2 regions of the Paenibacillus sp. FSL F4-0087 genome follow, and region 1 is predicted to be linked to the other one. Evidence: riboswitches for the same ligand, from Rfam matches in the RefSeq annotation. Region 1 holds a riboswitch; the other holds the start of a gene.
The links. Region 1 has a riboswitch for FMN ahead of MHB84_RS28600 (DMT family transporter). Riboswitches for the same ligand answer to the same signal wherever they lie in the genome.

Region 1 (16,412 bases):
ATTCACAGACCTGAACATACAAGTCCATACGCAGCGTCTCTCCGTCACCCGCAACATCAATTACAGGCCATGCTTTCTCTGCACAAGATGGCCAGTAGGCCAATTCGTTCACCGGCACGATACTTAATTGTTTAATTCCAGGATGCACACGGTATATTCCCGTAGTCTGAGGTTCATCACCCAGCTTGTCTACCGAAAGTAAAATTCTCGAATGTTCATCCGGAGCCGAATATATCGAATAACACCATGGTGTTACTCCCCAGGCAATCGCCATGAGACCTTCCTCCAGCAAGGTGTCCGAAAGGTCACCCTCACTGAATTGTTCAATCAGATTATGGTTTCCAGAACCGATCAGATCTTCTACACGTTTCGCCATACGAGGCAAATCTGCGAGAATAAAGCCACCACTGCCGTAGGAGTCAAACACATGATTATCCCGTGTCCATACCTTCTCGGGTACAGCGTTCATCTGCACAACTTCGGCTGGAAACAGACATATCGCTACAGTTACCACCTGAGCATATTTCACCATGGCGTGCTGCTCGGGCTCCAGTGGTCCTTCTGCGATGCGGGGTGTTTTCACGTGCAGTGAAATTCGCAGCTCGTACTCCCCTTCTGCAAATTCTCCCAAATCCAATACGATCGGATGATCTATTCCTTCAATGAGAGTGAGTGAGCATGTACTGTCTGGTCGCAGATCAACTGTATATTGTGAAAATCCCAACTCCTCCCCATATATGATAATTGTATCTTGCCGATCCGGCGGTGTATCCATATGCCGCGCAACAACCGATACTTTGCGTCCATCCTTCAAAAGGCGCTGTGGATCAATGTCCAATTGAAATTCGTTTGTGTCTTCTGGATGTGAAAGGATTAGCTTCGCCTCGGCAAGTACGGCTGAGTCAGCCAACGCAAAACCGAAATTCGAATTTTGGTGATGTTGATTGGTATGTAATGGTGTGTTCATGATACATCCCCTCTCCTATGTCTGATGGCATGTCACACCCCCAAATATATGTCATATTTGCCCTGACCGCAACCCCAACTCCGCTCAAATGGACAGATATATTACTTATTAGATACCCAAATATAACCTTAAATATCAGCATTTTTTTATAACACACGAACTGCTCGCACAAAAAAAAGCCCCATACCCCGCCGTTTTGGCGATGCGGTATGAGACAGTTGAGTTGACTCTATTAACGTATAGTTTCAGTGTGACAAATTAATTTACTAATCTTTCACGATATCTCTACAATGTATAAATCAGCTATGACAGCTATTTCCCATTTGTTGTTTTGAACGAGTCCGATATACGCCGTGCCGGATTCAAATGACTGTGATGACGACCGTAGGCAAAGTAGATGATTAAACCAATAATCAACCAACCGAAGAACGTAATCCAAGTCAGAGCCGCAAGACGTGTCATGAGATACATACAGCCAACAGCACTTAGAATAGGAATCAGCGGAACCAAAGGCACGCGGAATCCCCTTTTCAGTTCCGGGTTGTTTTTCCGCAATACGATAATCCCCAGACTCACAACCGCGAAAGCGAACAGTGTTCCGATGTTGGTCAACTCTGCCAGATGGCCAAGTGAGATGAATCCCGAGAATAAAGCGACGATGATCCCAGCAACCCAAGTGCCGGTAGCAGGTGTTTGGCTTTTGCCACTGACTTTGGAGAAAACCGGAGACAACAGTCCGTCCCGTGACATGGAATAAAGCAAACGTGTCTGACCATACATCATAACAAGTAATACAGTGGTAATCCCTGTAATCGCTCCAAGCGAAACAATCCAGGACAATCCTTTCAACTGCACAAATTCAAAAGCAAAGGCAACTGGATCACTCACATTCAGCATGTGATAAGGTACAATCCCTGTCAGGATCAACGATACAACGATGTAAAGCACGGTACAGATCGCAAGAGATGCAATGATACCGATTGGCAAGTCCCGTTGAGGACGTTTAACTTCTTCCGCAGCCGTAGAGACAGCATCGAACCCAATGTAAGCAAAAAATACCGTTGCCGCCCCTGCGGTTACCCCGGAGATACCAAATGGAAGGAATGGTTGCCAGTTATCCGGCTGCACATAGAACACACCCACACCGATGAAGATCAGAACTACGATAATTTTAATCGCTACCATAATTCCGTTGGCACGAGCAGCCTCTTTCACCCCACGGGTGAGCAGGAACGTAATGATTAACGTGATCGCTGCTGCGGTGATATCAAAATAGGTTCCCTTTTCAGGACTAAATGCACTGGTGAGCGCATGGGGTAATTGCAACCCGAATCCGGACAATAACGTTTGAAAATATCCAGACCAACCGCTAGCAACAGCGGCACTCGCAAATCCATACTCCAGAATAAGATCCCATCCGAGAATCCAGGCAATGACTTCGCCAAAAGCGGTATAGCTATATGTATACGCACTTCCTGAAGCAGGCACACTGGATGCAAACTCCGAGTAACACAAAGCAGCGAAGGCGCAGATAATACCTGCCAGCAGAAAAGACAGTACCAAACCGGGACCTGCATATTTTGCGGCAGCAACGCCTGTGAGTACAAAGATACCCGTACCGATAATCGCACCTACCCCAAGAGTCATCAGATCCAATGGGCCAAGCACCCTCTTCAACATGTTGCTTTCGTTATCTCCGGTGGCAATCGGCTTTTTTCTAAACAGGGAAGATCGATTCTGGTTTTGGTTCATACACAGTTTCCTCTCGTATTGAAAATGATGATTGTGTCTCTATACTTCAAATATTTGTTTGGTTCATCTGTTCTATGAAAAATCCCTTTGTTCTATCTTACTGACCAACTACAAAAATCTATCGATTTCTACACTTCGTCGCGTTGCTTTGTTAAATTTATTTTGGGATGATGGTATATTCTGTCCATTCCAGACGAAAATTATCATGATCTGTTGGGCAGGGGTGAATATGAAAATCGTTTTAAAACAAAACTGCGTATAATTTATATTATGCGCAGTTTTTTAACAGCTTTTTTCTTCAACAAAACATTATAAACTCGTTGTTACATGCAACCATGCCAATACAGTGCCTTTTCGCCTCTTTTTGTGGTTTATTCCTTGCTCCACCTGTCATCTTGCACGATAATCAGGTACGCTAAAGAGCCGCATACCCTTATGCGGCCCCTCACTTGTAATGCTATTAAATGTATAAGCCAGATGAAAACTCTCTCTTTTCATTCCAGAAGAGAATCAACTTTCACTCACATGGATTGTCTAACTTATGAAAATACAATTCGTTCTGCATCCGACATCCGATATTGAGATAGCAGATATTCCTTGCTGTCCAAAGCCTTCCGCCGGACCTCGTTCAGATCGACATGCAGCAGCTTGCCTCCGCGCTTCACCGGACGACCTGCTACAAACACAGTATCCACATTGGATGGGTTGGCAAATTGAACGACGGCTCCAACCGGATCATGCACCGGGAACAAGTTAAGGTCGGTGGTTCGGATCATAATCAGATCGGCTTCTTTACCTGGCGTAAGTGTGCCAACCTTCCGCTCAAGTCCCAGAGCCTTCGCTCCAGCAGAAGTTGCAAATCTCAGCACTTGACTGGATTGCAGATTAAGCTCACCAGGCATTTCACCATGGAGCAAAAGTTGTTCATTTTCACGGGAACGTTCAGCTTGAAGCGCAAATTTCATCTGGGAGAACATATCCCCACCTGTTGATGTTACAACATCGACTCCGAGCGTTGGGGTTCCACCATTTTCAAGGAAGTACCCCGTTGCCGGATACCCGTGCCCCATCATCATCTCTACTTCCGGTGTGACGGACAGTGATGCGCCGCTATCGGCCAACATTTTATATTCATCCGTATCCATTGTATTTCCGTGTACGACGTTCAGACCTGGGCTCAGTAAACCAGCCTCATACATTTTACTTATCGAACGATCTACAGACCCCCAGCTTCCAAAGCCAACATGCATTGAACATATCGCATCCAGCTCTTGGGCAAGCTGAATTTCCTTCACCGTGGTATCCCAATGGCTAAACTCCGGACCTCGAATAGCAAGACCGAACGTGAGCAGCTGATCCCGTGAAGAAAAATACTGTTCCTTAACTCTTCTCACATCATTCGAATACGTCAGCTTGCTTTCTCTGTTCCAGTAGGGCGTCTCACCTGGTACACCATAAGCGAAAACCGACCGAATACCCGCATCCTGAAGTCCGCGAATCAGTTCATCCGTGTGCTCCGGGGAATAAGGCATACTCCAGTCAAGCACCGTGGTCACTCCTGCATTAAGCGCTTCCAATGAACCCAGCAAATTGGCGATATAGCTGTCTTGTGGCCGGAGTTTACTTCCCATCGCTCCATAGTAGAGATTCTGCAGATAGACCGGCAGTGACCAGTTGGTTCCCGCTGTTTTTACAAGTGACTCCCATACATGCCGGTGCGTATCTACAAGTCCAGGGAGTATGATCATCTCCGATGCATCTATCACTTCCGCTTCAATACAACTCAGATCGGGCTGGATAGCAGTAATAAGAGAATCCTCAATGAGAACGTCCGCCCGTTTATACTGACCCACCGACGAATCCATAGACAATACACAACCATTTTTCAGTAGATAACTTGTCCCCACAAGACACATCTCCAATCATTATTTTTTGTTGGATATACGCTTGAATCCTGGATGTTAATCTCTGATGAAATGACTAGCTGAAATATTTTAAGTATATAACCATTATATAGAAGTGGATAGTAAGATTCAATTTTGGTTTTATACAAATCTTATTGAATATTTCCTGTCTGTTGCAAAGTACAATAAATCACACTTTCCTTGCATATACCCTACTCTTGCTGCTAATCCTTCTTCTGTTTTGCCCGAAACCTTCTAACCTTCATCAGATTACCACACATCTTGTCATCACAATATTTCTGGGTTCTACTACGTGTATCGTCATAGAAAATCCAACGACAATCCGTATTGTCACAGATACGAATTCTTCCCCCATCCCCTTCAACTACAGTGATGGCAAAATCGGCTGCGACCTCTGCCATGACCTGCTGCCATTGAGTTCCTACAGGAATAAGTGAAAGATTCAGTCCCTCATCTCCAGCGTTCAGTCTTCTTATGACTTGACCTTCCTCCATTATGCCGTTAAGCCATTCCTGGTCTTTGTTTGATAATGCATTTCCGTCAGATAAACCAGTTGCAATAGCCTGCAATTCATTTCTGAAGTTTCTCAAAACTCCCTCTTCTTCAGAAGAAGCAGGTACAGATGCATTCAGTTGCCATTGTTTGAGGAATGCCTGCTGCCATTCGGCTTTGCCAAGCCTGTCCTCTGAGCGATTTCCACCACGCCAGTCATGGTAATCACTGTTTACAAAATCAGTCCATAGTCTATCCATACGTACCTCCGCTAAATTGTAACCATCTAAAATTAAAAAGATAGTTACAATTATTCGTGTTTGGGTTATATTAATTGTAACCACATTTAAGCACTTTAGCTAGTTACCATGAATTCATTTTAGGGAGGAAAAATCAATGACTACAACAGCAACAGAACTATTGCTCATTCAGAAAGATGATACCTGGGATCAATGTAACTGGATTGTGCCTTTATCCAAGGCACTCGAAGGACTGACTGCTGAACAGGCAGCCTGGGTTCCATCATCCGGTGGATTAAGCATCTGGCAGTTGGTTAACCATATGTATTACTATAATCATCGCTTGTTGAGTCGTATTCAGGGCAAAACACCCTCCGGTACACCTGCCGAAAACAATGAATCCACCTTTGGAGATCCCGGCGACCCTTCCGATACCACTGGCTGGAGTGCACTTATGCAAAACACAACACAATTAGCCGGACAGCTTCGTGATCAGCTCTCTTCATTAGAAGAATCCGATCTTGAAGCTCCGTACATGGATACGGATGAAAAATGGGCACATGAACTAGCTCGCTGGGTACTACACGATGCGTATCATGCAGGGCAGATTGTATTATTACGCAGACAACAGGGAAGCTGGAATATCATATTCTAAAAAAACACTTGAACTGCTAGCGCTTACAGGAATAAGATGGACTTATTAATGTTACAGCTTGTTCAACACAATATAATTGAATAGGATCTTCGGGGTAGGGTGCAATTCCCAACCGGCGGTGATGTTCTTCGGAACCAGCCCGCGACTCGCTGTTTGACCCGATGTAGGGATTCAGCGACTGACTTGGTGTGACTCCAAGGCCGACGGTACAGTCCGGATGAGAGAAGATCAACACATTGACATGCCGTTACGGAAAGGCTTATTTTCGTACGACATGTTAATGATTGAGCCCCCGTTTATTTGGTGTATACCAAAACGGGGGCTTTTGTCGATTTTGCCAACTGAAGATTCCGTGTTCTGACGAAGGAGTCCTGAATATGGAAAAGACCCAATCTGCATCAACAGTTTACCACAAGGAACGAAGTAATACCGGATTCTGGCTCGTCGTGCTCGGCGCCGCCCTTTGGGGTGTAGATCCACTGTTCCGTATTATTTTGCTCAAAACGATGACCTCCACTCAGATTGTACTGGTGGAACATATTATTGTCAGCCTTGTGGCAATTCCCGTCTTGTGGAAGTTCCGGGCCGATTTGAAAAACCTGCGTGCACGCCACTGGATAGCCGTGATATTTATCTCCTGGGGAGGATCTGCTCTCGCCACGGTATTGTTCACTCTGGCACTTACGCATAACGATCCCAACACTGTTTTGTTACTGCAAAAGATGCAGCCGCTATTTGCGATTGTTCTGGCTAAGCTGCTGCTGAAAGAAACATTGCCTCGCCGCTTCGGTGGACTGTTTATCATTGCACTTGCAGGAACATACCTGCTCACTTTCGGATTTACCCTTCCCCTTGGCAACTGGGACAATTGGGTTCATGCAGGCAGCCTGTTATCACTGGGTGCAGCTGCGTTGTGGGGCGGTTCAACGGTTATGGGGCGGCTGATGCTGGGGCAAACCCGTTATGAAACGGTCACCTCTCTGCGCTTTGTCGTAGCCTTGCCGCTACTGATCTTTATGACGTGGAACGAAGGTGCTGCCTGGACATTCCCTTCCGCTACAGGTGAACAGGCGGCTGTAGCACTTAATATTCTGGGCCAGGCTTTACTGCCAGGCTTACTGAGTCTTCTCTTATATTACAAAGGGCTCTCTTCCACCAAGGCCTCAGTCGCAACGCTTGCAGAACTGAGCTTCCCGATGGCCGGTGTACTGGTAAACTGGATTGCATTCCGTACATTAATTACATGGGAGCAACTGGTGGGCTTCATCCTCATCTGGATTGCCCTATTCGCCATCTCCAAACAGCAAGAACGATCAGCGACTCCGGCTGACGGTGCACCAAAACTTCGTACGAATTGAATTTTATATAAAAGCAAATCAATTAAGGCACTGGACATCCTTTGAGATGTTCAGTGCCTTTTGTCTTTTCGCTATTCCGGTGGTACGATGACTTATGGAATAGTAGATTAAGTCAATTTAGAGAGGAACGATCATCATGTCTTCATCTTCATCATTTTCATATACATCTTACGATGCCATAGGTTTGGCTGAACTGGTTCGCGCACGGGAGATATCCCCTGTCGAATTGCTGGAAGCGGCGTATGCACGCCTCGAAGAAGTGAACCCGCAGCTTAATGCAGTCATTCGTACATATGAAACACGTGCACGTCAGGAAGCGAGTATAGTTCGTCCGGGAGAGCAGCCCTTTGCCGGCGTGCCCTTGTTATTGAAAGATATCTCTCAATCCCTGGAAGGTGAAATTCTCACCTCGGGTTCTCTTCTTCTCAGTGAGCATCGCGCGCAGCGGAATTCTAATTTCGTTTCCCATTTGCGCGATGCAGGCTTCATTATCATTGGACATACCAATACACCGGAATTTGGCCTGAAAAATATTACCGAGCCCCGTCTTCACGGACCAAGTCGAAATCCATGGAATACGAATCACTCGCCAGGCGGTTCAAGTGGAGGCGCCGCTGCCGCAGTAGCCTCGGGTATTGTACCCCTTGCGGGAGCCAGTGACGGTGGCGGTTCCATCCGAATCCCTGCTTCATTCAGCGGCCTGTTCGGACTCAAGCCTACACGTGGGCGGACACCTGTTGGACCGGGTGTTGGCCGTCAATGGCAGGGTGCTTCGATTGATTTTGCATTGTCTCGTTCAGTTCGCGACAGCGCTGCTTTGCTTGATACATTGCAAGTGATTCAACCCGAAGCTGCGTTCCATGCTCCCCTCTTTCCGGGCAGCTACTTGGCTGATATGAACTATCCTCATCAACGCAAACTGAAAATTGCGTATACTACGGATTCGCCTGTGGGGACACCTGTCAGCGCGGAAGCCAAAGAATCTGTATACAAGCTCGTCCGCTGGCTGGAAGAACAAGGTCATGAGGTTGAAGAAAAGCTGAGTCCGGTTAATGGAGTCAAATTGATGGAGAACTATTACATGATGAACAGCGGCGAAATGGCGGCGATGATCTCATCGATGGAACGTTCTATGGGCAGAGCATTAACCTCTGCTGATATGGAGATCGAGTCCTGGGTGCTGGCTGAAGCCGGCAAAAAAGTATCCGCTGCCGAATTCGTACATAGTCTGGCCGAATGGGATGTTGCCGCAGCTCAGATGTCCACATTGTTTGAACGCTATGATTTTTATGTCACACCTGTCAATGCTTTTCCAGCACCCAAAATCGGCGAATTGACACCTCATGATGAACAGATTCAGCATCTGATGCGTATTAGCGATTTGGACAAGATCCAGCAGCAGCAGCTGATTTATGAGATGTTTGAGCCAAGTCTTACCTACACTCCGTTCACTCAGCTCGCGAATCTGACGGGTCAACCAGCCATGAGTGTTCCTGTGCATCTGACTCCTGAAGGCCTGCCGATGGGTGTACAGATTATGGCAACGAAAGGCCGTGAAGACTGGTTGCTTCATCTGGCTGGTCAGCTGGAAACATCCGAACTATGGGTCGGCATGAAGGGTAATCCACTGTTTCCAGTATAAAAACAGAATACAACCTACATCATTTTCAATGTGAGCCGTATGTTTGCCAAAGTGCATGAAAGCCATGTCAGCTCCGCATACTGAAAGCAAAAACAGCGGAGGAATGTGACGAATGAATATGAATACAACGGAACGCCATAAGCAGTCTGTTCGTATCCCGGCCAAAACGGGTTATGCCGTTAAGGTAAATAAAGGTTCATTAATTCGGGTGACCGATTTGGAGGGGCAGCAGGTCGTTGATTTTGTTGCATATGATGCTCAAAATGCCAATAATCGACTAGATCCAGGTGTAACGATGGACGTTTTGCGCTCCTACCGGATCAAACCAGGACAATCCGTGTATTCCAATCAATATCAACCATTGCTTAAGATCGTTCGCGACACGGTTGGTGTTCATGATTTCTTCAACTCCGCCTGTCGTCCGGAAATGTATGAAGTATTATATGACAAAAAAGATCATGCCAGCTGCTATCATAACCTAAATCAGGCTCTTGAACCGTTCGGGATTTTGCCACCGGATCAGCATTATCCATTTAATCTGTTTATGAAATCGGTTGTAGATGATCTGGGCAAGATTGATGTCGTAGCTCCTGATTCGCGTGCTGGTGATTATGTGGAGATGGAGGCATTGACCGATCTGGTTGTCGGTTTATCCGCCTGCCCATGTGAAGAAAGCTCATGCAACGGATATCATTGTACAGCTATTCAGCTGGATGTAGAGTCCTTATTAGATTAAGCGACGAACAGCTTGTTCTAATTTGCTCCAGACGGGAATACGATGACTTGTACCCATATGTGTGTGACTTACCGGTACAATTCGTCGAACCCGTTAAGGAGTGAACGCGTATATGTCTGTACTGTTTAGTTATATTATTCTGGGAATCTCACTATCAGCTCCAATTGGTCCGATTAATGCCGCTCAGTTGGATCGCGGAGCCCGCCACGGATTTATGCATGCCTGGATTCTGGGACTGGGAGCCATGTTTGCCGATTTGGTGTACATGCTTCTGATCTACTTTGGAGTTGCTCATTTTCTGGACACGCCGTTCATGCGCTCGTTTCTTTGGTCATTTGGCAGCTTTATTCTGGTGTATACCGGTGTGGAAACACTATCTAAGTTAAAAGATGGCATTCAGGCCTCTTCTACAGCAGAAGCGAGGGTTGGGAAATCTTTTGTTTCTGGCTTTCTCATGGCCCTGTCCAATCCGCTGAATATTTTATTTTGGCTCGGTATTTACGGCTCTATTCTTGCTACAACCGTGAAGCATACTGACACCGCTCATCTGCTAATATACAGTTCTGGTATTTTCATAGGCATCCTTGTCTGGGATGTCATCATGGCTGGCATGGCTAGTCGATTTCATAAACGCAGCAACGAAACCGTTTTGCGCTGGATCTCCATTATCTCGGGGATCTGTCTGATCGGATTTGGCCTGTACTTCGGTTTTGAAGCTGTACGATCTATCTTTTTCTGACATAAAAACTACACTGGACAGTCACCCAACGCCATCCGCATTAATACGTTAACGGTATCATGTGGAATGGAGTTGGGGAATCCATGGCAGAGCTGTACAGTGCCGATGAAATAAATGCATCATTCAAAGGTCTGCCCGAATGGCAGCAGAACGCTTATTCAAAATTTTCCAATATGATTGCAGATGAGGGTAATACGTATCCTTGTGTTCCCGGAAGGATGGGTTTTCTCTCAGGACATTTGAGATACGGATTCACCAGGGATCCGCGTACACAAGCTTCTGCTGAAGACATGGCGGAATTACTTAGTCAATATGGACCCGTTTCCCGGGATACGGGACATTACGCTTCTTTGGTTGTCATTTGCGAGACACCGGATGATTTGAGAAACAACACAACGGTGGAGCAGTATCAGTCCTTGTTCTGGGAGATGCTTAACCGGGTAAGTTCACTCGATACTGCCTCCTGGCCTGAACATATTTCAACTGATCCGCATGAAGCCACATGGGAATTTTGCTTTGGCGGGGAGCCTTACTTTTGTTTCTGTGCCACTCCCGCGCACGAGCTTAGAGCCAGTAGGCACTTCCCTTATCTTATGTTTGCTTTTCAACCAAGGTGGGTGTTTGAATCCATTAATGACAACACACCTCTTGGCCGGAAAATGAAAACCTTGATTCGTAAGCGTTTGGCAGCCTATGATGCCGTTCCGGCTCATCCTTCGCTCATGTGGTATGGGGAGCAGGATAATCTGGAATGGAAACAATACTTCCTGCCCGATGACGAGCAGACCCCTTCCAAATGTCCTTTTTTGCGCATGAAGCAAGCCATTAGCAAATTGACGAAATAGCTGATACCAGTCCACCCATTCAAGGCTTTGATGGCTCAGTAGATGGCGAAGATTGCGGTTTTCGTACTTTGTTTACAATGTAAGTAATCAAGGCTATCAATACAACAAGACCTATACTTGCCAGCAGACCTCTTCTGCTGGCTTTTTCCATAGCCGTGCCAGCTACTGCTGCAAGTATAAGGACCATGGCGATCCACACTTTGATGCGATTCCAACTTGTTGGCTTCATTTTCTTGATATACGTGATGCAAATCAGAAGCCAGGTATACATTAATACCAAGCTACCTGCGGTTGTTACATATTCAAATAGGCTCTTAGGCATCCATAATGCCAGGAGAGTAGAAAGGATTAATCCAGCCGCAGTGCATCCTAATGAATATAGGGGCATGTTCTTTTTTCCCCAAGTCTTCGTAAACATCTTCGGTGCATCTCCGTCCTCACCCAGTTTAACCAACATGGACGTAATCGCATAGATTGAAGCGACCATCGTGGAGAATCCTGCGATTATTAAAATCCCATTGAGAATATGAACCACAACCGTAAATCCAATCGATGACATTGCTTTGACGAGAGGACTCTCGTCTGGTGTTAACTTAGCAGCGGGGACCAGTAGCAGGATCAAGGCAATCGCCACAACATACAGCGTACTGACGGTTAACAACATCACTCTGCCTGACTTCACAGCGTCCTTAGGTTCTTTCAGCTTGGCTGCCATTAAACCCATGACCTCAATCCCGGCAAAGGCAAAAAAGGCATAAATAAACCCAGTCCACACGCCTTTTATTTTGTGAGGGAACCATTCATTCGTTATTTTCTGCGGTGTAATCTTCACATCTAACCAGCCAAGACAAGCCGCAGCTGCAATCGCGATAAAAGCAACCGTTGCAGCTAACTTGATTACGGCGAGCACATTTTCTGTTTGAGTTAGCCCTTTGGCTCCCAATGCGGCGATGAACAATCCAATGCATGCGTATACTGCCACAAACACCCACAATGGAAACTTAGGAAACCAAAATTGAGAGAATAATCCGAGCGCCGTTAATGAACTGCCCATGATCAGCATTTCGGAAGACCAATACATCCATCCGCTTCCGAAACCGGCCCATGGGCCGAACGCTTCCCCGGCATATGTTCGAAAAGCCCCTTCTTTCGGATCTTCTGCCGTCATCTGAGCCAATGCTCCAAATACAAAATAGGTCCCCGCAGCAGCCAGCACCAAAAGTACAAGCACGGATAAACCGGACCAATGAATAGCCAGACTTGTTCCGAGGAAAAATCCGGTCCCTAGCGTACATCCTGCTCCAAATAAGGAAAGACTAATCCAGCTCAGTTTCTCTTCTTCTTTTTGATGCACATGGCTTTTCATATGTATCCTCCTTCATGCGTACCCCATTACGGTTTACATATGATGGAGGTTTTATGTCATTAAGGTAAAAAGAAATAAAACTGACTTTTTACTAAGTTTACATAATAATTTTCTTGTTAACTAACTATGTTACTGTTGATTACGTCGATGCTTTTGGGAGTAAAACAGTAGTGACACTTTTAAGCGTCTATAATTAATGAAAACCCTTCGAACTGTAAAAAAAACAGTTTGAAGGGTTTCTTGTTAGTTTCTGAGAACAAACTCTCGTTTAGTATGGCGGATCTGATCGGTGGATGTTTTTGTCACTAAGAACCTGCTATTCAGGTTCTATTTCTTGCCTAACAACTGTTGAAGCTCATCCAGCTCTATCTTGGCTTCCGGTTGGAAGTCCTCACTTTTTACATATTGTGCAAGGCTGTAAAGTAACTGGCGCCCTTCTGTCTGATTAATCAATTTATCATAATTTAGTGCCCCAACAAGCAGCTTACCTTTTCCAACCTGGCATTCAAACAGCAGCCCCAGCTTATGATTACGTTCAAAATTATCGATGGTTTGAACGAAAGGCTGAACATTTTCTGCGACCTTATCCAAAATAATAGACCGTGAATTCATAACGATATGCCACCAAGGATAAGTGGAATACACCTCACTTGGGAAGTGCTTCAATGCTGGGTGTGCGTTATTAATTAGAAGTCCAAGTGTGCCGATGGGAACTTGCTTGTTCATGCTTTCCGAAATGGATCGGAACATCGGATAACACCAGAAATCGGTACAATATGTGCCTTCAACTGAATTATCGTTATCCTCGAGTGTTGGGAGTAACAGCACACTCTCGCCTTTTTCCAGTAAATTAATGACTTCATTGGACAATTCCTTATAAATATAGTCATGTTCAATAGCTGTCACATCATGATCAGGGTATATCCATAGGTCATATTGTTTCCGAATATCGGTACCTGGAATATGCAGGGATAGAGTGATCGGCGTCATCTTTTTCACATCAGGCAGCTTGAACTTAATTTGGCTAATCTCAAACCAAGTTTCTCCAGAGACAAAGGAAATCTCGTCTTTTCCTTGTGCAATTCGCTGATCCGAATCACGCATTTCCCACTCCACAGTATGACCCCTCAATGAATCTGTTCGGTAGTACCTTAATTGAATGTGGGCATTAAAATCTACACCCGAATTGTAGTTAAATTTCTCGAATCGGGCCAGAAGCACTGCATCGGAGCAATACGTTCTCCACTCCTCGGGAGTAACCAGCCCTTTCGAATCCATGAAGGCATCCAAAATACCTACCAGTGCTGTCCCCTGTCCACTAAAGTCCTGAAGATCGAGCAATTGAAATCCTGCCAGATGATTGGATCGAAATGCCGCCTCAAGCTCCTCCTTATAGCAGGCTACTGCAAGTTTGCCAGAGCTTTTGAAAAAGGGTTCAGCCAGATGTCCCATTCCTTTGGATTGCAATCGTTCCCGAAACACCTCGAAGTTTTTTGCCTTCAGCGATCCGGTATACTTCTCGATCTCTTCATAATTGGGATACATGGCATATTGTCCAATCTCATGGGAGATGACGGGTAGATGTGGAATGAGTTGTTGTTCAACAGAAGCGGCTTTCACGGTCTTGGCTTCCGTGCCATATTGAATTTGAATTTCAGATTCTTCTGCTTGAATTCTCTCATTCTCTGAAACTGTTCCAACGGGCAAAATCATGTCGTCGTAGTCCTTCAGAGTACCAGGCACGTCGGTTTGAACATGACCCAACGGTGCATCACACATGGCATAAGAGCCGCGGAAAAGTCTATCTTTGGAAAAACGTACGCCACAGTAAAAATCTTCTTCCTCTAGAATCAGCGGAGTGAACTGAAAATTGTTTGAACCCTGGGTGTACAGAGGGCGTGGATCAAATGCTCTATACGCTTTGATAATGGCATTCAGTCTTTCTTTACTGCCCCAAAGTTCATTACCGAGTGACATCATTACAAAAGAAGGATGATTCCCATACGCCTTGAGCATGGCAAAGCCTTCTCGAATGAGATAGTCCTGTTCAGCCTGATTATGCTGTGGGTCAAGTTCATCCGTGATTGTTCCCCAAAATGGCAATTCAGGCTCCATATAGATGCCAAGCATATCTGCAGCGGTGAACGCTGCTTCAGGTGGACAACAGGTATGGAAACGATAATGATTTATACCATATGATTTGGAAATGCTCAGGATTCGCAGCCATTCATCCACATCGGTTGGCGCGTAACCTGTAAGCGGGAAGATTAGACCATCATGTTTTCCACGAAGAAGGGTCTTTCGACCGTTGATGGTAAAAGCATCTCCATTCGCTTCAAAATCTCGCAGTCCTGTTATGATTTCAGTTGTATCCAGCACATCGCCATGTTCACCCATCAGAGTAAGGGTCAGCACATACAGATGTGGGTCAGAATCACTCCAGAGCAATGCGTCGTCTCCCATCTTGTAGAGCACATTAACTTCGTCCTGCCTACATGGATAGGTTTGCTCATTCACCACATGATCTCTGTCTGATGCCACATATCCATAAGTCTCTTTTAAGAGTGGCTTGAAGGTTTGCGCAGTAACGGACAATACAGTACCTGGTATCGATTTGGACAATGTACTTGTAATTCTGAATGTTCGCTCTGTAGCATTGGGATAGATCTGTACCTCACCCAAGTGCACGTCGTGGTAAAAATGAAGCTCCAGCTTCCCGGTAATTCCGTTCCAGTTGGTCTGAGTATCAACGGATGTAAGATGACCGCCTTTCGTCGGATAGTCCGTATTATCGACCCGAATGGTGAGGGTGTGTTCTCCCTCTGATAGCCCTTCCGGCAAGATATACACATGAGGGGTGTTAAGACTATCCTGCGCTCCAACTTCTTCACCATCGACCCATAACTTGGTTATGCGCGTGCGTTCCAGATACAAACTGCATTTCTTGCCAGCAAGCGTTGTAGGTATTTCAATCTCCCTTTTCAGCCACACCCATCCTTCATATGAATATTCATCAGTCAAAGACCCGATGTGAGCCACATCATTCTTTCTTCCTTTGCGCGCATGAGAAGTCGTGTTCGGCAGCGTTATGGTATCGTGAAATGGACCTTGTACGCCTTGTTTATGTTCATCCAGTTGAAGCTCCCAGCTTCCCTGCACGTTCATTTTGGTTAACATGATCTTAGCTCCTCTATACTTTATGTATGCAATCTATTCTTCTGGTTACGTATTTCTATTATATAACTGTAATCTTAGTCCACCCATATAATAAAATTTATGCTGAGTATAACAATATGGAAATAATCCAAAGGTTATCGCTGACAGGTTCGTCTCTATAATGACTTAGAAATCCAAAAAAAAGTCGCCTAAAAGGCGACTAGTGTTACTTATTTAAGTAGTTCAATTCTCATACGCTGCTAGATATCAGACAATGCGAGCATGTTTACTCCGCTGTATAAACTTCTGATTCCTCATACAAATCTGCTGGCAAGGCCTGTATGAAAGGTGACCAATCGCCCGTCATGTACAGATGAAGCCGATGCATAGCTCGCGTACACGCCGTATAAAGCAGTTTCCGTTCATTGTCGCGACCATAAGCTCCAGACGAAGCATCATAGACCAAGACTGCATCAAACTCAACACCTTTGGCAAGGTACACAGGGATGACCATTATACCTTTTTCGAAATTGAACGTTT
Region 2 (16,412 bases), 1.2 Mb from region 1:
GACCATTAAGAAAAGGCGATCTACCCTAATGTGATTCATTGGGGCAGGTTGCCTTTTTTATTTCCTTAACGGCTGTTCACTCATCCAGTAGTTCAGGCTCGTTTTTTGGTGTTTCACATGGATTACATAAAAAGTTCGGGAAATCATTCTTTACATGGAATAATTTACTTCAATCGGGCCGACAATGATTAGCAGTACATGCATGCATGGAACATGCAGTAAGCAAGTCATTTGAGGAGGTAACCTTAGTGAAGAAACGAATAATGGCATCGTTCATGACCCTTTGTATCCTGCTGTCCCTGATGGCATCAACCGCGCTGGCTGAAGAAACTCCCAAAGCAGCGGGGGGAACAGATTTGGCCCCGTCGGCACGCTCCGCCATTTTGATGGATGCAGATACGGGCACGGTCATTTTTGAGAAAAACAGTCATGATCAGCTGCCTCCGGCGAGCATTACGAAGATTATGACCATGCTGCTCACCATTGAAGCGGTCGATTCTGGCAAGTTGAAGCTGACGGATAAAGTGAGAACGAGTGAATATGCTGCATCCATGGGTGGATCACAGATTTTTCTGGAACCTGGGGAAGAGATGTCGGTCGACGATATGTTAAAAGGGATTGCTATGGCCTCTGGTAATGATGCTTCTGTAGCAATGGCTGAGAAAATTGCTGGCTCAGAGGAAGCCTTTGTACAACTGATGAATGAACGGGCAAAGGAGCTCGGCATGAAGGATACTCATTTTGCCAACTGTAACGGCCTTCCGGTAGATAATCATTATTCTTCCGCGCATGACATTGCGGTCATGAGCCGTGAACTGCTGAAGCATCCCGGAATTACGAAATATACTGGTGCATATCAGGACTACCTTCGTAAAGATAGCGAGAAGCCATTCTGGCTGGTGAATACGAACAAGTTAGTTCGTTTCTACTCCGGTGCGGATGGGTTGAAAACAGGATATACTTCCGAAGCCAAGTTTTGTCTCTCGGCTACAGCGATGAAGGATGGTCTGCGTGTCGTTTCCGTGGTGCTGGGCGAACCCAATACCAAAACACGCAACAGCGAAGTGTCCTCGATGTTTGACTATGCTTTTGGGCAATACACGATGAAACCTCTGTACAAGTCAGGGGACCTGCTGGGCAGTCTGAAAATTGAAAAAGGTGAAGTTGCTGAAGTGCCGCTGAATGCAACACAAAATTATAGTGTGCTGATGCGTAAAGGTGCAAAATCGGATGAGATCCGTCATGAATTGCTGATGGCCAAAGAAGTAAAAGCTCCGGTCAAAGCAGGTCAGAGTGTAGGTAAACTAGTCGTCTACCAGGGCAATGAAGTTATCAAGGAATTCGACATTCAGGCTCCGCAGGATGTGGACAAGGCTGGCTGGTGGAAGCTGTTCAAACGCACAACCTCCAATCTGTTCGATTAAACGGCGATTTATGCAGGTTGCGTACATCCTTTGAACATATTTTGTAGTTAAATAGGGGTTTTCTTCTAGTTTTGTCGGGGGGCAGGAAAAGCCTTCGGGAACGTAGAAATCCTTGTTCAAGACAGGGAGGAGAGTGAGCAAACGTGAACTTGCATGTGGAAATGGAACATCACCGCGGGATTCTGATTGTGCGATTATCCGGGGAGCTGGATCACCATACAGCTGACATGGTACGGATGCAGATGGATGAAGCCATCCAGCGCAGACAATGCGAGCATCTGGTACTCAGCCTGAAAGATCTGCAATTTATGGACAGTTCGGGTCTGGGTGTCATTTTGGGAAGATACAAGCTCATTAAGAATAAAGGCGGCAAGATGGTTGTCTGTGATGTCAATCCGCCAGTGTATCGTTTGCTGGAAATGTCGGGTTTGTTCAAGATTATGCCGATTTACGAAAATGAGGGAACTGCTCTCTCGGGTCTGGAGGTCGTCTCATGAATGAAGGAACGGGGACAAATTTCATGAATCTGCAATTCGCGGCCAAGTCGGAGAACGAATCGTTCGCACGGGTGACGGTTGCTGCCTTCATCTCCCAGCTTGATCCTACGATGGACGAGCTTAGCGATCTGAAGACAGTCATTTCGGAAGCCGTAACGAACAGCATCATCCACGGTTATAACAACAATCCGGAAGGTGTCGTGTCCATTCAAGCCGAGATTCGCGATGACATGATCACCATCATTGTGGAAGACCGCGGTGAAGGCATCGAAGATCTTGAACTGGCCAAACAGCCGTTGTATACGTCCAAACCCGAACTTGAGCGCTCGGGCATGGGCTTCACCATTATGGAAAACTTCATGGATGAATTCGAAGTCAGCAGTGAGCCCGGCAGAGGCACCTCCATCAAGATGAAGAAAAGGATTGAATCCAAGAAAGCATTGTATAATTAGGGGTTGATGGTCTTATGGATGCTGAAGTGAAACAGTCTTCACAGACCTATTTGGACGATGCCGAGGTCAAACGGCTGATTGCGCTCAGTCAGTCGGGTGACCATGTCGCACGGGATACGCTGGTGAACTGCAACATCAGACTCGTCTGGTCCGTCGTACAACGTTTTATGAACAGGGGATATGAGCCGGAAGATCTGTTCCAGATTGGTTGTATCGGGCTGCTCAAATCGGTGGATAAATTCGATCTCAGTTATGATGTAAAATTCTCCACCTATGCTGTCCCGATGATTATCGGAGAAATTCAGCGCTTCCTGCGGGACGACGGCACCCTTAAGGTCAGTCGTTCATTGAAGGAGATGGCGAATAAAGTCCGCAAGAAAAGGGATGAGTTGTCCAAAAACCTGGACCGTCTGCCCACGATCAAGGAAGTGGCTGAAGAGCTGGGGGTAACCCCGGAGGAAGTTGTTTTTGCGCAGGAAGCGAACAAACCGCCTACCTCTATACATGAGACGGTTTTTGAGAATGACGGCGATCCGATTACATTAATGGACCAGATTGCCGACGAGTCTCAGGAACGGTGGTTTGACAAACTGGCGCTAAACGAAGCAATTGGCGGTCTCAGTGAACGGGAACGGCTGATTGTATACCTCCGGTATTACCGCGATCAGACCCAGTCCGAGGTCGCCAGTAGGCTGGGTATATCCCAGGTGCAGGTGTCGCGGCTGGAGAAAAAAATACTTCAATCCATCCGCGACCAGATCGCACAGTGATTTTGGATTGCAGGCAAAAATATTGGTGTTAAAACACCAATATACGACAACTAACAACCTTCTATCGCGCGTTAATATGCGAAGAAGGTTATTTGTCGTTAGCCTGGATGGGTTTGGGACGATTCGACTGCAACAATAATATCAATCCAATGATACATGCGGTTCCCAGCCATTGAAATAAACCAAAAGGCTCATGTAACCAAATAACAGTGGTGCCAACGGCGGCAAGAGGCTCCGCACTTCCCATTAAACTTGTTTCTTTGGCTGTCAGGCTTTTTAAACTTTCGATATAGAACCAGAATGCAATCATTGTCCCTAAAATAATGGTAAAGGCCAAATATCCGTAGGTTTCCAAACGCAAGCTGGCAAAGTCCATTTTCCATGGTGGGTGGATGAGACTTAGTGCAGCCCCTCCGATAATCATTGCCCAGCCGACTACGACGAGTGAATCAAACTTTTCAATCAGTTTCACGGCGTAGATGGTATAGAAGGCAGCGGCAACTCCGGATAACAATCCCCACAAAACTGCGGGTAAAGGCACAGACAATTGGGAGAGAGAACCATTAGTCAGTAGAAGAAAACACCCGCTCAGAGCCAGAATCGCTGATATAACATCCTTTCTGGTCAGAGTAGCCTGTTTTCTCCAGATCATATAGACCATGATCATGACTGGTGACAGATATTGAAGTAATGTCGCCACTGCGGAGTTGCCATGTTGAATAGACGCCATGTACGTATATTGAACAGCGAGCATCCCGAATAATCCGAAAGTGATTAGCTGCAAGGCTGTTTTTTTCTGCTTCCACATATCGAAAATTTGCGAGCGCCTTGTAGTAAAGGATTGAACCGTCAGCAGCAGTATACCCGCAATCAGCAGTCGTACCGTTACAAACCAGTTGACTTCGATTCCGTATTGTTGAAACAGTTTTTGTGAAACCGTTCCACCAATGCCCCAGCATATCGCTCCTGTAAGAACGAAGAAGAGGCCTGATTTTCTGGATCTTTGAATAGATATTTTCATGAATAACGTCCTCACCTTAAATATAAGAATAGTGCTATATTAAAACGTAATAGGCTATAATAATATCAATATCGCACAGATAAATATCATTATATTGAGATGAGAAAATATGCTTAAAGTAGAATTCAGGATTGATCAAAACGGGAGGGAACTAACGGAGCATCGTACAGTTACTCTGCCTGTTGCGTGTTATGAAACCACAATTGTACGCAATGTTCACGGGCATATTCCTTTGCACTGGCATGATGAATTGCAGTTTGTTTTGGTTGTCCAGGGCGAAGCTCTTTTTTATGTAAATGATCAAAAGATCGTTGTGCCACAAGGCGACGGGCTGTTTATCAACAGTGGTTGTATGCACATGGCGGAAGAACGGGGGGAGAAGGATAATTGTATTTATCTTTGTCTAAATGTCTCTCCGCAATTTGTTGTACCATCCGAGTTATATTTGAAGTACGTTCATCCTTATATCTCAGCAACCAATTTACCTTATCTTCATATCAAAAGGGAAGTTCCCTGGGGAGCCCAAGTCCTGAACGCCATTCGGCATGTTAAAAAGGACCTGGATGAGCAGGCTCCATTTTACGAAATGAATGTGGCTTCAAGCCTTTTAACGATATGGAAACATCTGATTACAAGCGGATACGCGCTGGAATATGATCCATCCGAAATCATTAGAAGCAGGCGAATGAAGGACATGGTTGAATGGATTCACCTGCACTCCGCTGAACCAATCAAATTGGAGGATATTGCGAGGGCGGGTCAGTTAAGTCGCTCGGAAACCTGCCGTTATTTCAAGCAAATGCTGAAGACAACCCCTATGCAGTATGTAATCGATTATCGCATCCAAAAGAGCGTGGAGCTGTTGCAACTCCAGGAACGCAGTATAACCGAAATTGCTTATGAAGTTGGATTTAATAGCACAAGCTATTTTATTAATCAGTTTCGCAAAATCATGCAAATCACCCCGTTAAAGTTCAGAAGAGAAATGGAGTTGAGGAATAAGGAGGGTTATTGAGCAGTGAAAATGAAGGTATTGTTATCCGCGCTGCTGATAATCATGGCTATTGTTTTTGTACATGCGTTATTTCCCCAAAGATACCTGATCCCCCAAGTTTCTTACCAGACAATTCATAAGATCTTATAAAATCTTCTCTTCTCAGTAAGTCGCTATAATAGCGGCTTTTTTTTGTTTGTTTAACAAAAGGATTGTGAAAAAATAAAGTCTAAATTCACCATCTATTATTTCTCTTACTACAGCCTTCCAGCATATTTATTTCAGTCCTTTGGAAAAAAGGGACCCATGCAGCGGAGGGATGGAATCGGACAAAGGAGCGAAGCGTGAGGGTTCGTCTAAGGATACACACAAGCAACGCAGGCGGCAGATTAAACCTGAAGAAGCGAAGCGTTCGCCTTTGTCTCCGAATTTCTACACTAGTAGAAATCAATCAAGAAAATTTGGAGACAACAGCGATCGGAAGGTTGGTCTGCAGCTGGAGTGCCTGCGTGTAGTTCTCTTACTAACCTGAGAGCAACAGCGACCGATGGCCGATCCATCCCGAAGCGCCCTCAGTGTCTACAAAACCTTTTTCCAACCAGAATGTAATAAATTTGCACATTCTTCAAATACTAACCTAAATTACGCAGTAAAGGAGTGTTCCGGATGTCCCTGACACCCACTCCAACGGTCTATGTTCGATTGCGCAGCCGTATTCGTATCCAAAGGGGCCGAAGTGTAAAGCTTGGAGATGTAGCTCACTTACTCACCTCTCCCGAAGAAAAGGAAGGAAGGCTGCTTGAACTTGAATTGCTGCGCCCCGGACCGGAGGATGGCAATCTGATCCTCATTGATATATTGCAGATCATCCCTCAGATCCGTCGGGCCTTACCAGATGTCACCGTTGAATTGATCGGATCGGGTCATACGCTTGTTGAGGTAGTTGCGGGAAGTGGCAAACCTTCCAAATCCCTGTTTATCCTGGTGTGGCTGCTGCTTTTCTTTGGATCAGCGTTGACCATTATGAATTTTCATGCTGACGTAAACATGCAGGAAGTTCAGATTCGAATTGTAGAGATGATTACAGGCCGCCGGGATGAGCATCCGTATCTGTTTCAGGTGGCGTATTCAATCGGGATAGGATTTGGCATGGCCGTGTTCTTTAATCATTTATTCAAGAAAAAGTGGAATGAAGAACCTACCCCTTTGGAGGTGGAAATGTTCCTATATCAGCAAAATGTAGACAAGTATGTGGTGATTGAAGAAACCGAACGTATGCATGAAGAGGAACGCAGGGAGATGAATGCGGATGAGCGTTCTTAACGGAGCAATCAGCATTGTGCTGGGTATTGCGGGGGGGATCGCGGTCGGAAGTGGTGTGATTGCGCTTATTCTCGTGCTTGATATGATCCCAAGACTAGCTCAGCTTACGCGAACCTATGACAAAACCCATTGGTATGAAGGGGCCTTGATCGGAGGTTCGCTGCTCGGTACCGTTGCGGATTTTTGGCACTGGAAGGTGCATGGAGCGGTGTTGCTGAGCCCGATCATCGGACTGTTTTGCGGTGTGTTCATCGGTCTGCTTGCTGCGGCACTCACAGAAGTGTTGAATGTACTGCCAGTGCTGGCGAAACGACTGGGCATGAAATCGTATCTATTTGGATTGCTGCTTGCCATGATTTTGGGGAAGATGACAGGCTCCCTGTTTGACTTTTTTGTATACCAGCGTTGAAACGTTTGGCCTAAGGAGGATGGGAAATGGACGTAAGATCAGACAACGACGGGCATAACTCCAGCGAAGCAACATCCGAAGAGATGATGCATAAATCTCCTTATGAGATTCAGGAGGAAGAAGAAAAGAAGGCTTACGAAAAAAAGAAGCAAAATGAAATGTCTGACAGTATCGAGGAATCAGTAGAATATTGGCAGGAAAACGACGATATTTCCCCTCGCATGAGTGATAACAGATATACGCTTCAACAAGTGTTGGGACTTGGGGAGTCCTTTGATGTGAATATGAGGGAAATGGTCTTGGGCGGCAAACACGTTGGATTACTGCTGCTGACTGGATTTGCGAAGGATGAAATTTTGCTCGAAGTGTTAAAAAGATTAACGTATCTTACACCGGAGCAAGTGTCTGGACATGCACTGAAGTCGTATTTCGAATGCTACATTCCTCATATTCAAGTTGAGCGAGTGGAGAAAATGAGTGCTGTCATTAACAAGGTCCTCACAGGCATGAGTGCCATGTTCGTCGAAGGGGATCGTTCCGTTATTGTTATGGATACCCGCAGCTATCCGGTACGCTCACCAGAGGAACCTTCGCTGGAGAGAGTGGTCCGTGGTTCTAGAGACGGGTTTACAGAGACACTTCTGACCAACGTGGCGTTAGTACGCCGAAGAATACGGGACCCTGGATTAAAGTTTGAAATTATGCAGGTCGGACGCAGATCGCAAACGGATGTCTGTGTTGTGTATATTGATGATATCGTGGACAAGGTTCAGGTAGATTCCGTTCGTGAAAAAATCAAACGAGTAAATATCGACGGTATCCCTGCTGCCGATAAGCAGCTTGAAGAAGCGATTATTAACAAGGGTTGGCACCCGTATCCGTTGGTTCGGTATTCGGAACGACCGGATGTGACAGCTTCCCATCTGATGGACGGACGGGTGGTTGTATTTGTAGATACTTCACCCAGTGTGATGATTCTGCCCACGACCTTTTTTGACCTATGTGAGCATGCGGAAGAGAACAGACAGACCGCCTTTATGGGAACCTATCTGCGTTGGGTACGATTTGGAGGTATTCTGATTTCACTTTTCCTGTTGCCGTTGTGGTTGCTGATGGTTATTGACCCTGCCATTAAGCCAGCAGGAATGGAGTTCATCGGCCCTCACGAGAATGCACAGCTTCCGCTGATTCTGCAGTTCCTGCTTATTGAATTCGGGGTGGATTTATTGCGGATGGCAGCAGTTCATACCCCGACGCCACTCGCTTCGGCCATGGGTTTGATTGCGGCCATTTTGGTCGGAGATATCGCCGTGAAAACAGGTTATTTTGTGAATGAAGTTGTACTTTACATGGCGATTGCCGCCATTGGTATGTTTGCAACACCCAGTTATGAGCTTGGTTTGGCGAATCGGTTGGTCAGGTTGTTTTTGCTCGTTGCTGTGGCGATATTCAAGGTTCCCGGCTTCGTTGTCGGGACGACGTTCATTATTGTGGCGCTCACCTTGCATCGCTCCTACAACTCTTCGTATCTCTGGCCATTCATACCGTTTAATGCAAAGGCTTTGGGTAACTTTTTATTTCGTTTGCCACTGTTGGAGAATAAAAAACGTCCTTCGATCAACAAAACGCGTGACAATACCAAAATGGACAGTGATCCGGACGGGGAATTGCAAAAAAGTAAAAAACACAAATGATCTGCCGAAAAATCCATTCTTCTCATTCACTAATTTGATATACTGGTGTAAAATCATTGGAATAACAGCTGTTCCAGTATATAAAAAGTGAGGAATGCAGATATGTATTTACATGGTACAAGTAAAATAAATGCACAGGGACATCTGGAAATTGGCGGAGTCGATACTACCGTCATGAAAGAACAATTTGGAACTCCCCTGTATGTTGTGGACGAGCAATTAGTTCGTGAGCGTTGCAGAGAGTACATGGAAGCGTTCCGTGCTTCAGGCCTGGGTTTCCAAGTTGCTTATGCAAGTAAAGCATTCTGCGTAATGGCCATGTGTGCCCTTGCTGCGGAAGAAGGACTTTCCTTAGATGTAGTATCCGATGGTGAATTGTTCACGGCACTACAAGCCGGTTTCCCGGCAGAGCGTATTCACTTCCACGGCAACAACAAAACATTGGAAGAGATCGAAATGGCGCTTGATGCAGAAATTGGCTGCTTCGTTGTAGATAACTTCAATGAACTGCATTTGTTGCAAGCTGTAGCCGCAGACAAAAATCGCAAAGTTAACATTTTGCTGCGTGTGACGCCTGGTGTTGAAGCGCATACGCATGAATATATTTCGACAGGACAAACGGATTCCAAATTTGGATTCGATATCGGAAACGGAACCGCATTTGAAGCCATTGAATTGGCTTCCAAACAGTCGAACTTAGTTTTACTCGGTGTGCATTCACACATCGGATCACAAATTTTCGAAGTTGAAGGTTTCCAAATGGCAGTTCAACGCGTTGCTGAGTTTGCAGCAGCTGTGTATGAGCGTCTTAACGTGGCATTCAAAGTGGTTAATCTGGGTGGTGGCTTCGGTATCCGCTATATTGATGGAGATACACCGCTTGAAGTTTCACAATACGTGAAAGCGATCACGGATGCGGTAAAAAATCATTTTGCTCAAATCGGCTATGCCGTGCCTGAGATCTGGGTTGAACCAGGCCGCAGCATCGTAGGTGAAGCCGGAACAACACTCTACACGGTTGGAACAAGCAAAGATATTCCAGGGGTTCGTAAATACGTAGCTGTGGATGGTGGAATGACAGACAATCCACGTCCAGCTCTGTATGAGTCCAAATATGAAGCTGTATTGGCAAACCGTGCAAATGAGGCAGCTCAGGAAACGGTATCTGTTGCTGGTAAATGTTGTGAGAGCGGTGATATGCTGATCTGGGATTTGGACCTGCCCAAAGTGCAAAGCGGCGATCTGCTCGCAGTAGCTTGCACCGGTGCTTACAACTACTCCATGGCAAGCAACTATAACCGGATTCGTCGTCCGGCAGTTGTATTTGTCAAAGACGGTCAAGGGGATGTTGTCGTACGCCGTGAGACGTATCAGGACATCATCCAGAATGATCTGGTACCTGAGCGTATTGCAAAACAGCCAGTTACCCGTTAATTTAAGTTCAAATAGCGGAGTTCTATATGAAGAAGACAAAAAAGGACACTCTTTTTTGTCTTCTTTTGCATCTTGAGGGCCGGATTTTGAAAAAATCTTGCTGATTATTTTGCGATCAATCCATTTTCGGTGTACACTAAGAAAAGTGCTATAAAGCTTGGCCCAGGGTCATGCGTTCTGGCACCATTAACGATGGTCAATACGAAAGGAGTCATTTACATATGGCGAAACAAGCGAAAATCAAAATGGCAAACGGCGGAGAAGTTGTAATCGATTTGTTCGATCAAGAAGCTCCAAACACAGTAGCAAACTTTGAGAAACTGGCTAACTCCGGTTTCTACAACGGTCTTGTATTCCACCGTGTTATTCCGGGCTTTGTAGCTCAAGGCGGATGCCCTAACGGTTCCGGTGCAGGCGGCCCAGGTTACACAATCAACTGTGAAATCAACCCGAACAAACATGAGCGTGGAACATTGGCTATGGCACATGCAGGCCGTAACACAGGCGGAAGTCAGTTCTACATCTGCTACCAACCGCAACCACATTTGGATGGACAACATACTGTATTTGGTAAAGTAACCAAAGGTATGGAGTTCGTAGACGCTTTCGAAGGTCGCGACAAAATGGAAACTGTTGAAGTAGTAGAAGCTTAATCAATAACTGTATGTAAACCGTTTCGCAATTAGCGAAGCGGTTTTTGTTTACACTTAAGCTTATTAAAAGTTAGTATGTGACAAAAAGGAACAAAAAACAATTGATTTTTTGACGTTAAAGTGCTAACATCCAATTAATAACGCAACGAATCCTTCAGGGCAGGGTGCAATTCCCTACCGGCGGTGATGCAGTATGTGAGGATATCTATCCAGCATTGATGCAAAGTCCGTGACCCGTCTGCCTGTGGCAGATGGCTGATCTGGTGTAATTCCAGAACCGACAGTATAGTCTGGATGGGAGAAGGAGAGGGTGCAGTCTTTAGGGGCCGCATTCCGCAGGAGTGTTGCTGTACAGTTTTTGACGAATTCATTTCCTGTGCAGGGAGAAATCCGGTTACTTCCGGAAATCTTCATACATATGCCACATCATAGAAGCTCTTTACCTGTAATTGAAGTTCATTAAGGTATGTGTCTGCTTTCACTTGCCTGAAATGAAGTTTTGGGCGATGTGTTGTTGGCGATGTATCAATAGTACTGCTGGTGACACATGTCTCTCATCATCCCCATCGAACGGTTTGTTCGACGGGGATTTTTTATTGGATATGGAACATGCCTCTCTGTTGGAAGGGAGGTCTATAACTTAAGATTTTAACCGTGGGGTGAACGGACTTGGAAATGATTAATGATGAATTTTATATGGCGCTGGCACTGGATATGGCAGAACGGGCACAAGGACAGACCGGAATCAATCCGGTAGTCGGTTGTGTCGTTGTAAAAGAAGGACGTATCGTGGGCCTCGGAAGTCATCTCAAACGGGGAACGGGTCATGCAGAGGTTCATGCGCTGAACATGGCGGGCAGTGATGCTGAAGGCAGTACAGTATACGTTACGCTTGAACCCTGTAGCCATTATGGCAAGACTCCACCATGCAGTGAACGTCTCATTCATGAGAAAGTGAAACGTGTCGTCGTATGCTGCGAAGATCCGAATCCGCAAGTCTCCGGCAGAGGGATCAGCATGCTGCGTCAACAAGGGATCGAAGTTGAAGTTGGAGTGCTGCGTGAGCGCGGAAGACGGATGAACGAGAAATTCATCAAATACATTACAACAGGTCTCCCCTTTGTAACTTTGAAGACGGCCTCTACTCTGGATGGCAAAATCGCTACGCGTAGCGGTGACAGCAAATGGATCTCTAACGAGTCAGCTCGCGAGATTGTTCACGCGCTTCGTCATCGCCATCAAGGGATTATGGTTGGTGTGGAAACGGTCATTGCAGACAATCCCGAACTCACGACTCGCTTGCAAGTGGAAGGGATCAGCCCGGTACGAATTGTGGTCGATTCCAAGCTGCGTCTGCCTGTAGGAGCCAAAATGGTCAAGGATGGCCTTGCACCAACTTGGGTGCTTACAACGGATGAGGCGAGCCCTGAAGCGGCTGAGCGGCTGGAAGCCTATGGGGTGGAGATTATACGTTGTGGTCCAGGACCACGTGTTGATCTGTTGAGTGCACTCAGCAAGCTTGGTGAGCGTGAAATTGGTTCGATTCTGCTTGAAGGCGGGGGCACTCTGAATGGCGCCATGCTGGAAGCACGGTTGGTAGATCGACTGCTCATGTTCATTGCTCCGAAAATTGTTGGAGGATACGAAACACCAGGCAGTTTCCGCTTCGAGGGTGTAGAGCGCATGAGTCAGGCAATTCAATTGCATCAGCTGGAAATTGAGCAAGTTGGAGATAATATTAGCATTGGCGGAATTCCGGTTTGGCCTGAATAAATGAATTAACGATTACGAAATAAATAAAGGAGGCGGTAGCATGTTTACCGGTTTGGTGGAAGAAGTCGGTCAGATCCGGCGTATAGGTCGGAAAGGCGAAGCGATGGTCCTGAATATCGGAGCTTCCGCCATCATGAACGACTTGAAGATTGGCGATAGTGTAGCTGTGAACGGGGTATGCTTAACTGCGACAACCCTGGAGGGTGGCGGATTTACTGCCGATGTAATGCCCGAGACATATCGAAATACCAATCTTAGTCAATTGCAATCAGGGAGCAAAGTTAATCTGGAGCGAGCCATGCTGTCAGGTGGTCGTTTTGGCGGGCATATCGTTCAGGGCCATGTCGATGGCACTGGGGTCATTGGAGGCATTACACGTGACCAGAATGCAATTGTTTTCGAGATCAAACCTGATGATACGCAGCTGTTCAAATATCTGATACCCAAAGGGTCTGTAACCCTGGACGGAATTAGTCTGACCGTTGTGCATACTTCACAGAGTGCATTCACTGTATCCATTATTCCACACACCATTGGTGAGACCGTATTAAATGTGAAAAAGACGGGTGATACCATCAATATTGAATGTGATATTTTGGGCAAATATGTGGATCATCTACTGCACTATGGAAAGGGACATCAGGAGACAGGTGCGGGTAAGCCGAGAAGTATCAGTGAGGATTTCCTCGCTAATCACGGATTTGCTTAACAAATCGTAATTGATTAACTACAAATATAAATTGAAATAGAAACTGGAGGGGGACCTATGTCAGAGAAATCCATTCTGAATTCTATTGAGGAAGCCATCTACGATCTCATGCAGGGTAAACCAGTTATTGTGGTGGATGATGAGGATCGGGAGAATGAAGGCGACTTTATCGCTTTGGCGGAAAAGGCTACACCTGAAGTCATCAATTTCATGATTACCGAAGGCAGAGGTCTGGTGTGTGTTCCCATTACGCAGCAACGTGCCGATGAACTCAACCTGAAACCTATGGTCCAGCAAAATACGGACTTTCATGGGACGGCCTTTACCGTCTCTGTAGATCATAAAGATACCACAACGGGCATCTCGGCTCATGAACGCTCCATTACAGTCAAGGGGCTGATTAATCCCGAAGCGAAAAGCGGAGATTTCCGCAAGCCGGGCCATATGTTCCCACTCATCGCCAAAGACGGCGGAGTGCTAAGACGCGCGGGACATACGGAAGCGGCTGTAGACCTCGCCATTATGTGCGGTTCCTATCCGGCAGGTGTAATCTGTGAAGTGATCAAGGAAGATGGCACGATGGCCAGACTTCCGGATCTGCAGGAGATCGCCCGCAAGCATGATCTGAAGCTGATCAGCATTCAGGACATGATTCGGTACCGGAATGAGAAGGAGCAGTTGGTTAAACGAGAAGTAGCTGTACGTATGCCAACAGACTTTGGTGAATTCCAGGCGGTGGCCTACACCAATGCGGTGGACAACAAGGAGCACGTCGCTTTGGTTAAAGGCGAAATTGACGGATCGAAACCTGTATTGGTTCGCGTACACTCCGAATGTCTCACAGGGGATGTATTCCATTCTCATCGATGCGACTGTGGTCCACAATTCGATGCAGCATTGAAACAAATTCATGACGAAGGCAATGGCGTTCTGCTCTATATGAGACAGGAAGGACGAGGCATTGGACTGATCAACAAACTCAAAGCCTACAAACTGCAAGAGGAAGGTTTGGATACCGTGGATGCCAATCTGAAGCTTGGGTTTGCTGCCGATCTTCGAGATTACGGTATTGGAGCCCAAATTCTTAAGGATCTTGGTGTTCGTCAAATTCGTTTGTTAACCAACAATCCACGCAAAATTAAAGGGCTTGAAGGGTACGGACTTGAAGTGGTGGAACGAGTTGCCATTCAGATGGAAGAGAACGAGGATAATACGGTCTACTTGCACACGAAGCAGGCGAAACTCGGCCATATGCTAAAGTTCGACGATATCGAGCAGAATGAAGAAAAAAACTGAGTAGCTTTTCTGAGGTTAAACAGGGTGAACTAGTTTCCAAAAATCAGCTGCGTACATCATATAATACAATTAGGGAGATGACTTGAATGCCACACTTTTTTGAAGGACATTTGGTATCAGAAGGATTAAAATATGGAGTAGTCGTAGGGCGTTTTAACGAGTTCATTACAAGCAAATTGCTCAGCGGAGCACTGGATGCTTTCAAACGTCACGGTGTACAAGATGATGAAGTGGATGTAGCTTGGGTTCCAGGAGCCTTTGAAATCCCGTTGATTGCACAAAAAATGGCTGAAAGTGGCAAATACGATGCAGTCATTACCTTAGGGACGGTTATCCGTGGTTCAACAACACATTATGATTATGTGTGCAATGAGATGGCTAAGGGTGTAGCCGCAATTAACCTGAAAACAGGCGTACCTACAATCTTCGGCCTGGTTACAACAGAGAATATTGAACAAGCCATTGAGCGCGCTGGAACAAAGGCAGGAAACAAAGGCTGGGATTCAGCTACTGCCGCTATTGAAATGGCGAACTTGACGAAACAGCTAAAATAGTGCTTATTTAATATAGTGCCCTGCTCTGCGCAGACGAAAACGGGAGACCGGATTCGGCGGCTTAGCGGGGGTTTTTATTTTTCTGGCGGGAGGATTCGTCTAGTGACGGTAGTTACATACAAACTGGAGACTTTTGAAGGGCCTTTGGATCTGCTGCTTCATCTGATCGATAAGGCAGAGATTCATATCCAGGATATTCCCATCAGCGATATTACCGATCAATATATGGCGTATCTGCATTCGATGCAGGAGCTGGAGCTGGATATTACGAGTGAATTTCTGGTAATGGCGGCAACTCTTCTGTCGATCAAGAGCAAACTATTACTGCCCAAACCACCGGTAATCGAGGACTTTGAGGATTATGCATATATGGAAGATGAAGATTATGATCCACGTGCAGAACTGATTGCGCGTCTGATTGAATATCGCAAATACAAGGGAATTGCGCGTCACTTGCACGAACGGGAGTGGGAACGCAGCCTTATTTTCTCCAAAGAACCCGAGGATTTGCGGCCTTATATGCCTGTAGAAGCGCAATCGAATCCGGTCGAGGGTTTGCATACCTCGGATCTGATTGCAGCCTTTCAGAAGGCGCTACGCAAGGCGGAGAAGCGGACAACCGTAACTCGGATCCAGCGGGATGAAATCTCGGTTAAGGATCGTATTCGGGATGTTATCGGGGCTTTGGAAAGTATGGGACCGGGAGGTAGACTGTTATTCTCCAAGCTGCTGGATAATCAAATTTACAGGCATGAGATTGTCGTAACTTTTTTGGCGGTGCTGGAGCTGATGAAGATGAAGCAGATTGTCTGTTATCAGGAGCGGATGTTTGAGGATATCGTTATGGAGTGGAGAGGGGAAACAAAGAATCATGGATTTTCCGAAATTGAAATCGATTATTGAAGGCCTGCTGTTTTTGTCCGGAGAAGAAGGTCTGAGCATCAAACAAATCTCCGAAATCGTGGATCAGCGAACCGAACTGGTGTCGGATGCGATTGAGGAAATGATCGCTGAATTTGCCAAGCAGGGACGAGGCGTACAAATTCTTAAAATTGCAGGGGTAGTTCAACTGGGTACCTTGCCGGAACATGCGGCTTATTTTGAGAAATTGGCTTATTCACCTGCACGTACGTCTCTATCCCAGGCAGCTTTGGAGACGCTCGCTATTGTGGCGTACCGTCAGCCTATCACGCGGGTAGAGATTGAGGAGATCCGTGGCGTTAAATCCGAACGTGCTATTCATACCCTTGTGAACAAGGATCTCATTCAGGAAGTGGGACGGGCTGAGGCCATTGGACGCCCAATTTTATATGGCACTACCAAGTCCTTCCTGGACTACTTTGGTTTGGCTTCGCTCAAAGATCTGCCGGAGCCAGGGTTGTTTGAAGATTCCGAGAACCTGGAGGAAG

Region 2: linked by a shared signal. The riboswitch ahead of ribD (bifunctional diaminohydroxyphosphoribosylaminopyrimidine deaminase/5-amino-6-(5-phosphoribosylamino)uracil reductase RibD) and the one ahead of MHB84_RS28600 (DMT family transporter) in region 1 are both predicted to bind FMN.

What each region holds. Positions count from the first base shown of each region.
Region 1 is NZ_JBBODJ010000001.1:6,286,928-6,303,339, forward strand. It holds gene MHB84_RS28575 (hypothetical protein) at 1-967, opposite strand, end outside; gene MHB84_RS28580 (amino acid permease) at 1,280-2,719, opposite strand; gene MHB84_RS28585 (amidohydrolase family protein) at 3,259-4,626, opposite strand; gene MHB84_RS28590 (CGNR zinc finger domain-containing protein) at 4,848-5,396, opposite strand; gene MHB84_RS28595 (DinB family protein) at 5,533-6,030, shown strand; FMN riboswitch at 6,112-6,263, shown strand; gene MHB84_RS28600 (DMT family transporter) at 6,408-7,388, shown strand; gene MHB84_RS28605 (amidase) at 7,525-9,030, shown strand; gene MHB84_RS28610 (urea carboxylase-associated family protein) at 9,143-9,766, shown strand; gene MHB84_RS28615 (LysE family transporter) at 9,879-10,505, shown strand; gene MHB84_RS28620 (YqcI/YcgG family protein) at 10,589-11,350, shown strand; gene MHB84_RS28625 (amino acid permease) at 11,370-12,716, opposite strand; gene MHB84_RS28630 (glycoside hydrolase family 2 TIM barrel-domain containing protein) at 13,044-15,893, opposite strand; gene helD (RNA polymerase recycling motor HelD) at 16,159-16,412, opposite strand, start outside.
Region 2 is NZ_JBBODJ010000001.1:5,122,745-5,139,156, forward strand. It holds gene MHB84_RS23550 (D-alanyl-D-alanine carboxypeptidase family protein) at 303-1,424, shown strand; gene spoIIAA (anti-sigma F factor antagonist) at 1,568-1,921, shown strand; gene spoIIAB (anti-sigma F factor) at 1,918-2,373, shown strand; gene sigF (RNA polymerase sporulation sigma factor SigF) at 2,388-3,143, shown strand; gene MHB84_RS23570 (EamA family transporter) at 3,232-4,164, opposite strand; gene MHB84_RS23575 (AraC family transcriptional regulator) at 4,274-5,179, shown strand; gene MHB84_RS23580 (stage V sporulation protein AA) at 5,825-6,481, shown strand; gene MHB84_RS23585 (stage V sporulation protein AB) at 6,462-6,890, shown strand; gene MHB84_RS23590 (spore germination protein) at 6,974-8,584, shown strand; gene lysA (diaminopimelate decarboxylase) at 8,687-10,018, shown strand; gene MHB84_RS23600 (peptidylprolyl isomerase) at 10,240-10,671, shown strand; FMN riboswitch at 10,818-10,981, shown strand; gene ribD (bifunctional diaminohydroxyphosphoribosylaminopyrimidine deaminase/5-amino-6-(5-phosphoribosylamino)uracil reductase RibD) at 11,341-12,444, shown strand; gene ribE (riboflavin synthase) at 12,485-13,153, shown strand; gene MHB84_RS23615 (bifunctional 3,4-dihydroxy-2-butanone-4-phosphate synthase/GTP cyclohydrolase II) at 13,211-14,449, shown strand; gene ribH (6,7-dimethyl-8-ribityllumazine synthase) at 14,536-15,003, shown strand; gene MHB84_RS23625 (segregation and condensation protein A) at 15,106-15,906, shown strand; gene scpB (SMC-Scp complex subunit ScpB) at 15,875-16,412, shown strand, end outside.